One region of the Pseudoalteromonas sp. MB41 genome, then DNA from elsewhere that is predicted to be linked to it. Evidence: predicted binding sites of a transcription regulator. Region 1 holds the regulator's gene; each other region holds the start of a gene.
The links. Region 1 encodes FliA, which starts transcription of late flagellar genes. Its sites were predicted from a motif close to CTAAAGNTNNNNNNNNNNNNGCCGATA; they were not measured.
Positions count from the first base shown of each region.

Region 2: LPA49_RS10420 (VC2046/SO_2500 family protein) is a predicted target of FliA. The motif match lies at 3,736-3,762, and genes of this name have one in related genera.
Region 3: pomA (flagellar motor protein PomA) is a predicted target of FliA. The motif match lies at 820-846, and genes of this name have one in related genera.

Region 1 is NZ_JAJJZF010000016.1:49,816-54,859, forward strand. It holds gene LPA49_RS15000 (chemotaxis protein CheA) at 1-368, opposite strand, end outside; gene LPA49_RS15005 (protein phosphatase CheZ) at 384-1,151, opposite strand; gene cheY (chemotaxis response regulator CheY) at 1,169-1,552, opposite strand; gene LPA49_RS15015 (RNA polymerase sigma factor FliA) at 1,592-2,302, opposite strand; gene LPA49_RS15020 (MinD/ParA family protein) at 2,329-3,189, opposite strand; gene flhF (flagellar biosynthesis protein FlhF) at 3,182-4,666, opposite strand; gene flhA (flagellar biosynthesis protein FlhA) at 4,687-5,044, opposite strand, start outside.
Region 2 is NZ_JAJJZF010000008.1:116,212-121,255, forward strand. It holds gene LPA49_RS10390 (PAS domain S-box protein) at 1-173, opposite strand, end outside; gene LPA49_RS10395 (GGDEF domain-containing protein) at 312-1,382, shown strand; gene LPA49_RS10400 (ion channel) at 1,379-2,359, opposite strand; gene LPA49_RS10405 (M48 family metallopeptidase) at 2,458-3,147, shown strand; tRNA gene LPA49_RS10410 (tRNA-Tyr) at 3,467-3,551, opposite strand; tRNA gene LPA49_RS10415 (tRNA-Tyr) at 3,600-3,684, opposite strand; gene LPA49_RS10420 (VC2046/SO_2500 family protein) at 3,797-4,312, shown strand; gene LPA49_RS10425 (DUF6172 family protein) at 4,471-4,770, shown strand; gene LPA49_RS10430 (YchJ family protein) at 4,942-5,044, opposite strand, start outside.
Region 3 is NZ_JAJJZF010000003.1:256,584-261,627, forward strand. It holds gene ispA ((2E,6E)-farnesyl diphosphate synthase) at 1-390, opposite strand, end outside; gene xseB (exodeoxyribonuclease VII small subunit) at 395-637, opposite strand; gene pomA (flagellar motor protein PomA) at 909-1,676, shown strand; gene LPA49_RS06405 (flagellar motor protein MotB) at 1,679-2,602, shown strand; gene LPA49_RS06410 (hypothetical protein) at 2,732-3,208, shown strand; gene LPA49_RS06415 (DNA topoisomerase III) at 3,275-5,044, shown strand, end outside.

The DNA.
Region 1 (5,044 bases):
AGGACGTCTAAGAGGGCTTGATCTGCTGGCTCTGGTTGTTCACGATTTTGAATTGTCGCGAACATTTCATTGATTGTATCGAGGGCTTGTAAAATAACATCCATAAGTTCTGGAGTTACACTGCGCACGCCTTGGCGCAACAAATCAAACACATTTTCAGCACCATGACACGCATCAACAAGCTCAGTCATGCTTAAAAAGCCTGCGCCACCTTTTACGGTGTGAAAGCCTCTAAAAATAGCGTTTAGTAAGTCTTTATCATCTGGATTATTTTCAAGCTCGACCAATTGCTCCGACAAAAGCTCTAAAATTTCCCCTGCTTCAACAAGGAAATCCTGTAAAATATCTTCATCGACTTCAAAGCTCATGCAGCTACTCTCCTCTTAGAAGCCCAGACTTGATAATAGGTCATCAACTTCATCTTGTCCTGAAACAACATCATCGCGTGACTCTTTATCAATAATTGGCCCTTCTGGACCTGCCAGCGTATCGCTTTGTGCAGGTGCTTTGTCTATGGCCTGTTTTTCTTGTTTTATTTGACCATCGTCTTGACTGCCGAATACAGTTAAGAGATTGATTAAACTGTCTTCTACTTCGCGCACTAATTCGATAACACGGCGTATTACCTGCCCCGTCAAGTCTTGATAATCTTGCGCCATTAGCACGTTGGTCATCAAGCCTTGTAACTCATCTGTTTTGGTGTGCGAGTTATTCATGAACTTATCTAAGCTGTGGCATAACGTTTTAAATTCACCGAGTTCAATTTCTCGATTCATTAAACGATCCCACGTTGGTTTAATCGTGGCAATTTCATCAGCGAGCTGTTGTGCTATAGGCAAACTAGCTTCCACGGCATCCATCGTTTTATTGGCCGCGCTTTCAGTCATTTCCATAACATAATTCAAGCGCTGCTTTGCATCCGGGATTGCTTCTGTTGTTAAATCTGTGAGTCGAGTATCAAGATCGAAGTTTTTTAGTGCTTCATGAAGTTGTCGTGTCAATTTACCGACTTCAGCAAACAACTCTGATTGTTCTTTTGATGCTGTTTCAAGTATCAGCTTATCAGCTTTCTCTTGTTCACCATTTTCAAGATACTCAACAAGTTGACGAGCTTGCTCTAAACTTATTTGAGGCGCAGCAAGTGCTGACATAAGCCTCTCCCCTTAGATTAACCTAAACGTTCAAACACTTTTTCCAATTTGGTTTTCAGTGTCGCAGCAGTGAATGGTTTGACGATATAGCCATTAACACCCGCTTGAGCAGCAGCAACAATTTGTTCTTTTTTCGCTTCAGCTGTCACCATTAACACGGGGATATGTTTAAGGCTATCATCAGCACGAATTGCGCGTAATAGATCAATACCTTGCATTCCAGGCATATTCCAATCTGTTACAACAAAATCAAACTCTTGATTTTGCAACATCGGCAATGCTGTTGAACCATCATCAGCTTCCTGCACATTGGTAAAACCTAAATCCCTTAACAGGTTTTTAATGATACGTCTCATTGTAGAAAAATCATCAACAACAAGAATTTTCATGTTTTTATCCAAAACATCCTCCGGTGAGGTTTGAACCTTATTTACTTACTACTAATTAATCCAGTCATTGATTTTTGCTTTGAGCTTAATCATCGCCTGACCATGTATTTGACTCACACGCGATTCGCTAACATCGAGTATGTGCCCTATTTCTTTTAAGTTCATTTCATCGTTGTAATACAAAGACAAAACGAGTGCATCTCTTTCTGGTAACGATTGGATAGCCGTCAATAGAGACTGGTTAAACCGTTCATTTTTAACATTATTAAACGGTTTGTCTAGTGCTAAATCATGCCCCATAGGTGTGATGACGTCTTCATCAACGCCTAAATCCTCTATACCCAGTACCTTACTGGAATTTACATCATGTAGAATATGATGGTACTCATCCAGTGTAATATCAAGTTTTTCAGCAACTTCTGTGTCTTTTGGCTCGCGGTTTAAAATACTCTCTAAATCCGAAATCGTTTCAGCGACAAGGCGTGCATTACGGTGAACTGAACGGGGAGCCCAATCACCTCGACGGATTTCATCGAGCATAGCCCCTCGAATTCGAATACCCGCAAATGTTTCAAAACTGGCCCCTTTACTCGCATCAAAATTTTTCGACGCTTCTATAAGGCCAATCATACCTGACTGAATCAAATCATCGAGTTGCACACTGGCAGGTAAACGAGCAATTAGATGACACGCTACTTTTTTGACTAAAGAGGCATGTTTTTCAACAATCGCATTTAAATTCTGTGCTGATTGATATCCCATCGCTTTATTCACCGATGTTGTCATAGTTAACCGTTTACTAGTTTTTCAATAAAAAATTCTAAATGACCTGACGGTTGATTTGGAATTGGCCACTTAACTGCTTTCGTTGCTAATGTTTTAAATGCCACAGCGGCTGGTGAGTTTGGAAATAACTCCACAATCACTTTTTGGCGGCGGGTCGATTTGCGCATATTCTCGTCATACGGAATGGTTGCGACAAGTTCCATAGACACATCTAAGAATCGATCCGTTACTTTTGAGAGTTTAGCAAATAATTCTTGCCCTTCACGCATACTGCGCACCATATTGGCAACTATTTTAAATTTGTAAACGCCATGCTCACGACTTAACACTTTAATTAGGGCGTAAGCGTCGGTAATTGAGGTAGGTTCATCACATACAACAACAACAACATCTTGCGCTGCACGCGAAAAGCTTAATACCATGTCTGAAATACCCGCAGCGGTATCGACAATTAAAATATCAAACTCAGTATTTAGCTCGCTAAATGCGCGGATAAGCCCCGCATGTTCTGACGGTGTTAACTCAACCATACTTTGCGAGCCCGAAGTCGCTGGCACAATTTTTATACCTGCTGGGCCTTCGACAAGAATTTCATCCAGTTCACACTCACCAGATAAAACATGAGATAAGTTTCTCTCGACACGTAAACCAAGCATTACGTCACAATTTGCCAACCCTAAATCGGCATCTAATACTAATACACGATTTCCCAGCTGACCTAATGCGATCGCGGTATTGAGTGACACATTCGTTTTACCCACACCACCTTTGCCGCCAGTGACAGCGATAACTTTAACGCCACTATTATTATTTTGATTCATTTTGCGCAGGCCGCTTGCTTGATCTAATACTGTGTTAATCATACATCCCTACTGTGTTCGACGCTACTGCTTGACGTCGTGAATGTTGTGCTTTTGCTCGTTTTAAATATAATTGCTCAGCTTTTTTTACTAGTTTTTCTGCATTCGCAACGCGAATATCTTCAGGAACACGCTGACCATTAGTAAGATACCCTATTGGCAAGCGATTTTGAATCGCAATACTAATAATCTCACCTAAACTAAGTGATTCATCTAACTTAGTGAAGATACAACCACTTAGTTGCACTTTTTTAAAGTGGCGAACGGTTTCTTGTAGCACGTTAATTTGCGCTGTTGCACTTAACACTAAATAACTGCGAATGTCGACACGCTGATTGCGCATTAATGTATTAAGTTGCTCAGTTAAGCGTAAGTCGCGTTGACTCATACCCGCAGTGTCTATTAATACTAGACGCTTATTGCGTAAATGGTATAACACTTCAGCTAATTCATTTGCGTCTTTAACTTGTTTCACACCACAGCCAATAATGCGGCCATAAGTGGCTAGCTGCTCATACGCTCCAATACGGTAAGTGTCTGTTGTAATAAGCGCGACTTTATCTGCACCATATTTTTGTGCTCCAAGGGCTGCCAATTTCGCCACCGTGGTGGTTTTGCCCACCCCCGTAGGACCCACTAAAGCGTACACACCGCCTTGACGTAAAATTTCATTATTTGTTGTATGCATTTGGTTTTCAACCATTTGCAATAAGGCTTGCCACGCTTGTTGACGCGAAACGTCATCAGGAATAAAACACGCCATTTGCTCCGCAACATCACGCTCAATGCCCATACCGGCTAGGCGATCAATCATACAAGCGCGGGTAGGGTCGCGACGCGCCATGTCTTGCTGCATCAAACCAGATACTTGATGTTCAAGTAATTGACGAATGGCATTCATTTCTTCACGCATCGTCGCCATTTCTGAGTGGTTTGCGGGTGCGGCCGTTTTGTGTTCTGCTGGTGAATCTAAATCGTCGAAGCCTGTGTCTAAATCATCATCAAAACCTAGGCTATGTGCTTGTGTTTGCACTCGCGGTGCTGCTTGCTCTTGATAGCGAGGTTTTGCTGAATATTGCGGTTGCTCTTGCGGCGCAAAACTGTGTGCTTTTGGCTGATAATGTTCACTCGTTTCAATACCAGATTGATTAAACATTGAAGCAAGCTCTGGCGAACGAGGGCGTGGGGCTTGACGCTCTAGTAACGCTTGTAGGCTGTCTGCAACTTGGGCTTGTGGCTCAGGTTTAGCACGCATAGGTTCTGGTTTAACGAAGTTATGCGACTGTTGTGGCGCTGTGTGTGCAGGCACCGGTTTCGCTTCGGCTTTTGGGGCTGCTTTGTCATAATCAACAGCGGCGACAATTTCAACACCATTCGCTAACTTTTTGTTAGACATAATAACCGCATCAACACCTAATTCATCTTTCACTTCTTTTAGTGCGGTGCGCATATCTTTAGCAAAAAAACGTTTAATTTTCATGGTACAACCCCTTTACTATCCTATTGTTGGCCTACTGAGCTGACAATCTTAATCTGTCTTTCGTCTGGTACCTCTTGGTAAGACATTACCCTTAAACCTGGGATGGTGTACTTAACAAAACGAGATAACACAGTGCGTAACATTCCTGACGTTAGTAATATCGAAGGTTCGCCGGCCATTTCTTGGTTTTGATGCGCTTCATTTAATGATTGCTGAAGTCGCTCTGCAAGTCCTGGCTCTATTCCGGCACCTTCGTCACCTGCATTTTGAAGTGACTGATGCAACATCTGTTCCAACTCAGGCGCCAAGGTTATGACAGGGATTTCAGATGACATACCAACCGCATCTTGAACAATCAATCTGCGCAGTGAAATTCGC
Region 2 (5,044 bases), on a different contig from region 1:
CCTAGTTTTCTGTATGATTCAAAGCGGGTTTTATTGGCTAAATCAATAATATGCAATGAGAAATATGCAGCAAAAATAGCGGTAGCAATCGAAAGGACAACTAAACTAGGATTGTACACCCCACTTATGATTAAGCTTGGATTTTGATCGGTAATAAAAAATTTCGCGAGCATAATAATTCGTTCAGACTGCAAGTAATGTCAGTCTAATACAATTTGCGCTAGATTTAGAGAAAAAAGATATGACAGACTAAGTAGGATTTATTTCATTAGCTATATTTAATTAGAAAATACTTAAGTGTGAGACTACCCATGCGCAGGACTGAGCAGACACTCGTCGAGCAAATGCAAATAAATGATGTTGAAATTCAGCATAGAATGAATTTATTAGGGCTCTCTTCACAATGCTTAGCATCACTCATTAACTATAAACCACTTATCGAGTCGGCGATTGAAAAAATGGTTGATGAGTTCTATAAAAAGCAAACAGAAGTCGATGAAATTTCATTACTTATTGGAGATGCTGACACACTGACACGTTTAAGAGATGCACAAAGACAATACATTATAGATTTATTTTGCGGCTGTTATGAAAATGATTACGTTAATAATCGGCTACGTATTGGCATGGTACATAAGCGAATTGGGGTAGAGCCCAAACTTTATTTATCGGCGGTATGTACCCTTAAAGAGCTCATTTTTGATGTGTTAAGAAACACCATAAAAGACCATGCAGAGCTAAATCAAACATTAACCATTATTGATAAGCTTATTTATTTTGATACAACATTAGTGTTTGATACGTACATTGCGAGTCTTGTTGGCGAAATAGAAAATGCGAAACGAAGAACAGAAGTGTATGCGAAAGGGCTTGAAGAGAAAGTGGCGCAGCGTACACATGAACTTGAAAAACTTGCCAAACTAGACCCCCTCACAAATTTGTATAATCGCCGAGAAATGCAAGAGTTGTTTCAGCGAGAATTAGCAAGAGCGCGCCGTCAGAAGCTACCTTTGACTATTGTATATTTTGATTTAGACAACTTTAAATCAGTGAATGACACACAAGGGCATTTGAAAGGTGACGAGGTATTAAAATTCATCGGGAAATATCTTAAAAAGAATACAAGAGAAATAGACATTGCCTGTCGTTATGGGGGAGATGAATTTTGCCTGATCATGCCAGATTGCGACGTAGAAAACACCATTGCGATATGTAATAAGCTGATCGTTGCTTTTGAAGCAAAATACCCCGCGTTACATTTGAGTTTTGGCATTATTTCAGCGCCTTTAGACAGCACCGTCGGTGCTGAGGAGCTTATAAATCGTGCTGATCGGAAAATGTACGAGGCTAAAAAGCATCAAGGTTCTCACATAATCCATTAACGTGTCATACGCTTTACAAACACAACCACAAACAGCGCTAGCGAAAAGCTGCCACAAAATGCTTCAATCGCTGCTATGAGCCTTGATAATCCAATGGGGGTAATATCGCCATAGCCTAGCGTTGTAAAAGTAACAACGCTAAAGTAAATGCTGTTTAAAAGTGCTGATACGTTATCATCGAACGAATTATCAAAACTAAATCTAAGCAATGAATCTTGATAGCTGACACCAAATAAAAAGTAACATATTGCGCAACAAACGATAAGAGACAGACTAAAGCGAATGACATTTTCAGGTTTTTCACCATAACCACATAACATGTCAATAAAGCTGGAAGTAATTTGTTTCGTTGATCCTTTCGGGTACTGTGCGTGGCGCATTCTTAATTCTTTATAGGTAAAGTTACCTGCGAGCTCGAAAAGCCCTTGGTGTTCAGACGCTTTACGTAAATTTCTGTATATTTCTTCGGATTGTTCAAATAAGTCGCGCGCAGTCGAGTATTGCCTATTTCGACGAGCTTTAAACGCCTCGGCTTCTTGTAGTAATTGTTCGCCTAAATCGATATTATCAATGCGGCTATCACTGAGTTTAACCCCAAGTAGGTTGGTATTTCGCAAATCGCAGTAGTGTAAGCTGGCGCTATGAAGGTTCGCTTTCATTAAGGATGCATTGGCAATTTTATTGTTGAAAAGATGTGCCCCCGACAAATTGGCTCGATAAAAATTGCAGTAAGAAAGATCATAACCTTCTTCATCATCTTTCTTTATTAAATTTAGACCCACTAAATTTGCACGTTGTAATTGCAGACCCTGAAGTAACCCGCCCTTTTTTGCATATCGTTCAAGTTTTTGAGTCAGCTCTAAGCCTGATTTATCAAATTTATTATCATGCCAAAAGCAATACCCAGAACCCATATCGGTTTCTTGACACGTGTTACCTGTTGGTGAAATGTAGCTACAACACGGTTTATCAGGCATAAGAATAAAAACTTATTTATGAGTCATCTTTATAGATTAGCAGGTATTTTACGGGGTAAAATATAATACAAAGATTTTATTAATTACATTGGCTTATTTTGTTTGAGTACACGTTAAAACGCAGTAAACGTAGAAAAACTGTCGCGATTAAAGTCGCTGAGCAGCAGTTGACTGTGTATGCACCTCACTTTGTCCCGCGTAAAGATATTGAAGCGTGGTTAAAAACAAAGCAGCATTGGGTTGCAGAGCAAGTTACTAAACAATCATTACACGCTGAGCAGTGTCAATTTCCCATTAAAAATTCGCAAATCAAGCTATTTGATCAGGTAATTCCCCTTGTATTTAAGCAAGAAAATTGCAGCCAATGGTATCAAGACACTGATACTCATGAATTAACCCTTGCTATTTCACCGCGCGTTAAACTCACAGACGCAAAGTATCTTGCATTGATGGAAGAGTTTTTACATGACAAGTTAGAAACCTACCTTGAGATGCGTATACAAAACTACTGTATTCAAATGAGAGAAGCGTTACCAACACGTCTTAAAATTCAACATTACAAGCGTCGATGGGGCAGTTGTAATCGCCAAAGAGAGTTAACCTTTAATTTGCACTTAGCCAGTGCGCCCCTATGGGTTATTGATTATGTTGTTGTTCATGAACTTGCGCATTTAAAGCATATGGATCACAGTGCGGCATTTTGGCAACGGGTGAGTGAGTTTTATCCCGAACATAAAAAAGCAAGCAATTGGCTGAAAGTGAATGGTCCATTTTTACGCTGGCTCTAATACTAATCCGCAAAAATACTTAATCATTTTGAGTGATTAAACCAGTCGCTACCTGCGTTAAAAATGTCTGATTTACGACTGCATGGATGCAGGAGGTAGAGCAATGCAGGAGCAATTGCCGAGAACAACTAAATAACTACATTTTTGCCTTGTTATCAACGCGGTTTTATTGCCTCAAAATAGACCACTTAATTAAGCGGAATAGTATAACAAAAGGATAATTCAATTGAAATAGCTGTATTTTTAGTTTAACGATTTAGGAAAAGAGAAGTAAATAATAAGATGAAAAATAGAATAGTGAATTAGCAGAGAAGGAAAGTGGTGGAGGGAGCTGGATTCGAACCAGCGAAGGCTGAGCCGTCAGATTTACAGTCTGATCCCTTTGGCCGCTCGGGAACCCCTCCACACTAATTTTTATTGCATTTGGCCCCACTTAACTGAGCGTAGAAAAGTGGTGGAGGGAGCTGGATTCGAACCAGCGAAGGCTGAGCCGTCAGATTTACAGTCTGATCCCTTTGGCCGCTCGGGAACCCCTCCAATGCAACGGCGCTGATAATAGCAAACTGGCTCTTTAAGTAAAGAAAAAAACTAAAGAAAAATAGATTAATGCCGATAACTGGTTAATCTTGAAACTATTCGGCCAAAGTCTATGCAAATTGATGGTTTGTTGCTCAACGAGAGTCAACTTGATAATCGTCTTAACAAAAGTGTTCATGAACACCGCCAAGGTGAGTTTGCCTTATTATTGGCGATGCTGTCTCATGATGCGCTTGATTTTAGCCAGTTTCATTTACCGAAAACAGAATTAACCGATACTCAGAGTTCAGAACACGTACTCAGAAATGAGTTAGGGGCAGGCCCAAAACAACCATTAGCGCCTGAACAATATGATATGTTAATCGGGCAGAATAATGGGCTGCGACTTTTAGAAGGTGGCTTGTCAGATATTCGCCTACGTAATTGTCTCAGTCCTGAGCCGCTTGCTATCCGCGATGATAAAAATCATGTGCCGTTAGAAGTCATCGATAACTGTGAGCCAGCAGTCAGAAAACGCTATTACGATAAAAACGCACCCACAGAGCGTATGCAAATGGATGCAGCTGCGTTTTATGACAGCTTAACGGACGAGGCGATTCATCAGCCTTTGCAATTGGCAACTGCTTAATTAATTGAAATTGTCATACTCGCCTTGTACGCTACACTTACAAAGATAGGTAAATTGGTGCAAATCAGTAAAAAGTACAGCTAATTTTTTATGTGCTTGTTATAATGCGCCCAAATGGCTTTATGCCATTATCATTGAACCAAGTTATTAGGACTATAATGAAGAAAACATTCACGCTTAACCATGAGAAAATTAAATACCCTCGCATGGTTGATGCAGCTAAGCACGAAGTGAAGAAGTATTTAAAACGTGAGCGTAATAAAACTCTCCCAGAAGATGCCGATTACTGGGCATTTGATTGTAAATTTGGAGAGTCAGCTGACGACGCGAAAGTCGTTCATGTGGCGGAAATTAATAAATGCATTAGCGATATTGAAGCAAAAGGGCTTACATCGTTTTATGTCGAGATTCTAGCGCGTCCAGCACAACGCCAGTTACAAGAATTTGACGAAGAATAGTCGTTATAATTCATAGAATTTAAGAATGGGCCTTGAGGCCCATTTTTATTGTCTGAAATACAATGACATTATTGTGTGTTGATTTATATCACATGCCCACCACGCAACGGCTTTCCCTACAATGGCTAGTCAAGGTTTAGATTGGCTATATAAAAAGTGAATAGCCGTGATTTAAATTGCGTGACACTTTTTATATTTTTTGCCGCTACCGCAAGGGCATTCATCATTACGGCCAATTTTAATATCAGCAACGGGCGTTATTTCACCATCAAGG
Region 3 (5,044 bases), on a different contig from region 1:
AAATTGATGATTAGCAATTAAATCAAATGCAAGCGTTTGCAGTGCATCGCCGGCTAAAATTGCCTGTGCTTCGCCATAAACAATGTGGCAAGTTGGTCGGCCTCGGCGTAAATCATCATCGTCCATTGCTGGCAAATCATCGTGTACAAGTGAGTAACTATGGATACACTCAATGGCTGCTGCAAGTACATCTAAATCGGCTTTGTTTGCTCCCATCATACGACCGGTTGCGTAAACAAGGTACGGCCGTAAACGCTTCCCCCCATTTAAAACACCATAATGGGTTGCGTCTTTAATTGTTTGTTCGGTATTAAGTGGCTGATCAAAATAGCGATTTAACATGGCTTCAACATCGTGTTGAGCACGTTGTAGTTGTTCTTTTAATTGCACTGAATTAGTCCAGGTTTGAATCAAAGTTGCTCAGAGGAGCTTGGCTATCGTTGCCCATTAAAATGGCCACTTTTTGTTCTGCTTGCTGTAATTTACCTGATGAGGCATTTGCCAGTGAAATACCACGTTCAAACTGTTTAAGTGACTGTTCTAAAGACAGTTCACCTTGCTCCATTTGCACAACTATTTGAGATAATTCATCCAGCGCTTCTTCAAAGCTTAAGTTTTCTGGTTTCTTTGCCGCCATTGTGGCCTCGATAGCTATTAGAAAGTGAGGCCAATTTTAGGGGGAATGCTAAACTAGGTCAAAGAATGATGTGTTTTTTTACGCATAAAGCGATTTCGATATGCTATTTTTACGCTTTTAGATACAGCTTAAACTTGTAGCTTAAAAATCTTACATTAAAATAAAATTAATTCATTTAATGATTTAAGTAATTCAATTGCTTGCCGATAAGCAGTTAATAATAAAAATTTGATGCCTGAGGGTGTCGTGTTATTTTCCTCTGGAGGGGTATGTGGATTTAGCAACCATAATAGGTATTCTTGGTGCCATAGGCTTAATTGCTATGTCGATGGTGTTAAGTAGTGACGGCCAAGTTGCAATGTTTTACAACACACCTTCGGTGGTCATTGTATTCGGTGGCTCGATTTTTATTGTGTTATCAAACTTCACCATGGGACAGTTTTTGGGGATAGGGAAGGTTGCAGCTAAAGCCTTCATGTTCAAAATTGAATCTCCAGAAGAGTTAATTGAAAAAGCAGTTGAACTAGCTGACTCTGCACGTAAAGGTGGCTTTCTCGCGCTGGAAGAGGCTGATATCCCCAATGCGTTCATGCGAAAAGGGGTTGATATGCTGGTTGATGGTCATGATGCCGATGTTGTGAGGGCTACGCTACAAAAAGATATTTCTTTGACATCTGCACGTCATGAACATGGTGCCACTTTATTTAAATCGCTTGCTGATATCGCCCCGGCAATGGGTATGATTGGTACGCTGATAGGGTTGGTTGCGATGTTATCAAACATGGATGACCCTAAAGCGATTGGTCCTGCTATGGCGGTGGCCTTACTTACCACCTTATACGGTGCATTTTTAGCGAATGTTATTGCTATTCCAATCCAGGTAAAGCTTGAGCTTCGTAAAGACGAAGAAGCACTAAACCAGCGCCTCATTTTGGATGCGGTTTTAGGCATACAAGATGGTCAAAACCCGAAAGTAATTGAAGGGATTTTGAAAAACTATTTAGCCGAATCTAAACGTAAAGTAGATACTGAGGAGTAGGCATGTCTGATCAAGAGTGCAAATGTCCGCCCCCTGGCCTGCCAGCTTGGATGGGCACGTTTGCTGACTTAATGTCGTTATTAATGTGCTTCTTTGTACTCTTACTTGCTTTCTCTGAAATGGATGTACTTAAGTTTAAGCAAATAGCAGGCTCGATGAAGTTTGCTTTTGGTGTGCAAAATAAGATTGAAGTAAAAGATATTCCCAAAGGAACCTCGGTGATTGCAATGGAGTTCACGCCAGGTAAACCTGAGCCCACGCCGATTGAAACGATTCAACAACAAACCGTTGAAATGACTCAGCAAATGTTAGAGTTTCAAGCGGGTGATGAAAGCTCTGCTGGTGGTCGCCAAGAGCAACGAGGTAACAAGCGCGGTGGTGAATCGCAAAGTACTGCGCAAGAGCAAGCGATGGAGCAGTCAATTTCAGCGGCTGATCAAGAGCAAACTAATGAGCTTGTGAAAAAAATTGCTCAGCAATTAGAGCAACAGATTATGGATGGGGCGATTGAGCTTGAGTCGCTTGGTCAGCAAATTATTATCCGTATTCGTGAAAATGGCTCGTTCCCATCGGGCAGCGCATTTTTACAGCCTAAATTTAAACCTATCATTCGTGATATAGCGACCTTACTTAAAGACGTACCTGGTGAAATTACGGTGTCTGGCCATACTGATGATTTTCAGGTTTCTAATGAGCTATACACCAATAACTGGGATTTATCTTCGAAAAGAGCGGTGGCGGTTGCCAGTGAAATGGAAAAAGCCTCAGGTTTCGATAAGTCGCGCATGGTGGTTGTCGGGCATGCTGAAACACGGCCGCTTGTTCCCAATGTGACCGATGAAGATCGCCGACGTAATCGACGTGTCGAGATCTCTATAATGCAGGGTAAAGCGCACGAGTCAGACCCTATTGATGTGAGACCATAAATCTATTACAGTAAAACTTCGTTAACAGATGTAATGGAGTATACAAATGAAAAAAATAGATAAGTACTGCTACATGCCAGGTAATGGTAGTGGTGATGATGATGATAAAACTGATTAAGGTAGGTAATTTTGCCTGATTGGTTTGGCTCCATCATATCAATATTAAATAATAGCTGGGTATTCATGTTGAGCCCAGCTATTTTCGTTTTCTATCTACAAAAAGACTGGTTTGCCTTTCGGTTTGCACTAATCACAGCCTGCTTCTTTTTATACGGCACGTTGATTCATGACCATTTACGTGGTTTTGATGATATTTATGTCTGGCGCTATGTAGTGTGGGCTTTCAATGATATTGCTTGGATGGCTGTAATTGCGTATTTAGGGATCAAAGATAAAGTTTATTTGTGGCAGAGTGTGTTGGGTCAACTTGTTGTTATTATGGCCCCTATTTTACAACTCTTTCGTTTAGTCGATCGTCACCTTTGGGACTTATCGTACAGCACATATATGTATAAGACGCTGCTGCCTCTCATTAATATTGCTACTGTTATTGTGTGTTATTTACCACTGATTTACTTACTAACACGGCGAGCAAAGCACGCTTAACTTATTCCTAAGTTAAAAACCCTATGCTAGACTACTGTTCATATAAACAGTATCTAGTGTTGCTTTATGAAACTTTACATTGCCGAAAAACCTTCTTTAGCACGCGCTATAGCAGATGCGCTGCCAAAACCTCAAAAAAAGCAGGATGGTTTTATTGAACTTGCCAATGGTGATTGTGTTTCATGGTGTATAGGTCATTTACTTGAGCAAGCTGAACCTGATGAGTACGATGAACGCTTTAAAAAATGGCGTTTTGAACATTTACCTATCGTGCCAGAGCAATGGCAACTAAAGCCAAAACCAAAAACGCGCAAACAACTTACCGTTTTAAAAAAGTTAATCAAACAGGCTACTCAGATTGTACACGCAGGCGATCCTGACCGCGAAGGGCAATTACTTGTCGATCAAGTGATCGATCAAGTTAAACTTAGCCAAGCAAAAAAACAGCAAATACAACGTTTACTAATCAGCGATTTAAACTTAAATGCAGTAAAAAAAGCACTCAATAATTTGCGGTCTAATCGCGAGTTTATTCCTTTAAGTGTCTCTGCTTTGGCTCGTTCACGCGCTGATTGGTTATTTGGCATGAATTTGACTCGTGCTTATACATTAGCCGGTCAAAAAGCTGGATTTGGTAATGTGTTATCTGTTGGCCGTGTGCAAACGCCTATTTTAGGTTTAGTCGTCAACCGTGATAATGAAATTGCTAATTTTACAGCCAAGCCTTTTTATGAAGTATTGGCCCATCTAAAAACCCAAAACCAGCAAACATTTACAGCTAAGTGGCAACCGAGTAAAGCGTGTGAGCCGTATCAAGATGACGAAGGTCGCGTGTTGCACCGAGGACTTGCAGAAAATGTTGTATCGCGAATAACTGACCAGCCTGCAACGGTATCAGAACTTGAGCAAAAGCAAAAAAAACAACAAGCACCTTTGCCCTATAACTTATCCGCTTTACAAATAGATGCAGCAAAAGCGTTTTCGATGCCAGCACAAAGTGTGCTCGATATCTGCCAAAATTTATACGAGCGCCATAAATTAATTACTTATCCTCGTTCAGATAATCGTTACTTACCAAAAGATCATCACCGTGAGGCTGCGGGCATTATTGCTGCAATTGCGCATAATGATGGACAACCTAATGAAGCATGCAATAAAGCCGATAGCAGTAAGCGAAGTAAATGTTTTAATGATAGCAAGGTCGCTGCGCATCATGCGATAGTGCCAACAGTTAAACAATTACGTACTGCAGCCTTAAATGCCGATGAGCAAAAGGTTTATAGACTTATTTGTCGCCAATATTTAGCTCAGTTTTATCCAGATTATATTTTTAATGAAACCAAAGTGAGTGTGATGATTGCGGGCGGGCTTTTTAAAACAACAGCTAAGCAAGATGTTAGTCTGGGCTTTAAAGCATTAATGGGTAAAACAGAATTAAAGGACGAACAAACACTTCCTCCATTAGAAAAAGGCCAGCAACTGCATTGTTACGAAGCTCAGCTCGTTGACAAAATGACGTCACCGCCCGCGCATTTCACAGACGCCACTCTATTAAGTGCTATGACGGGCATTAGTCGTTATGTAAAAGATTCAGAAATCAAAAAAATACTGAAAGAAACTGATGGACTTGGAACAGAGGCCACGCGAGCGGGCATTATTGAGTTACTCTTTAAACGACGTTTTCTAAAACGCCAAGGTAAAAGTATTATTGCTACAGAAACAGGGCAAGCGCTTATAAGTGCCTTACCTCTTGCGTTAGCGAGTCCTGATTTAACAGCGAAGTGGGAAGCTTCTTTGAGTAACATTGCTGAACAGCAAATGAGTTATCAGCAATTT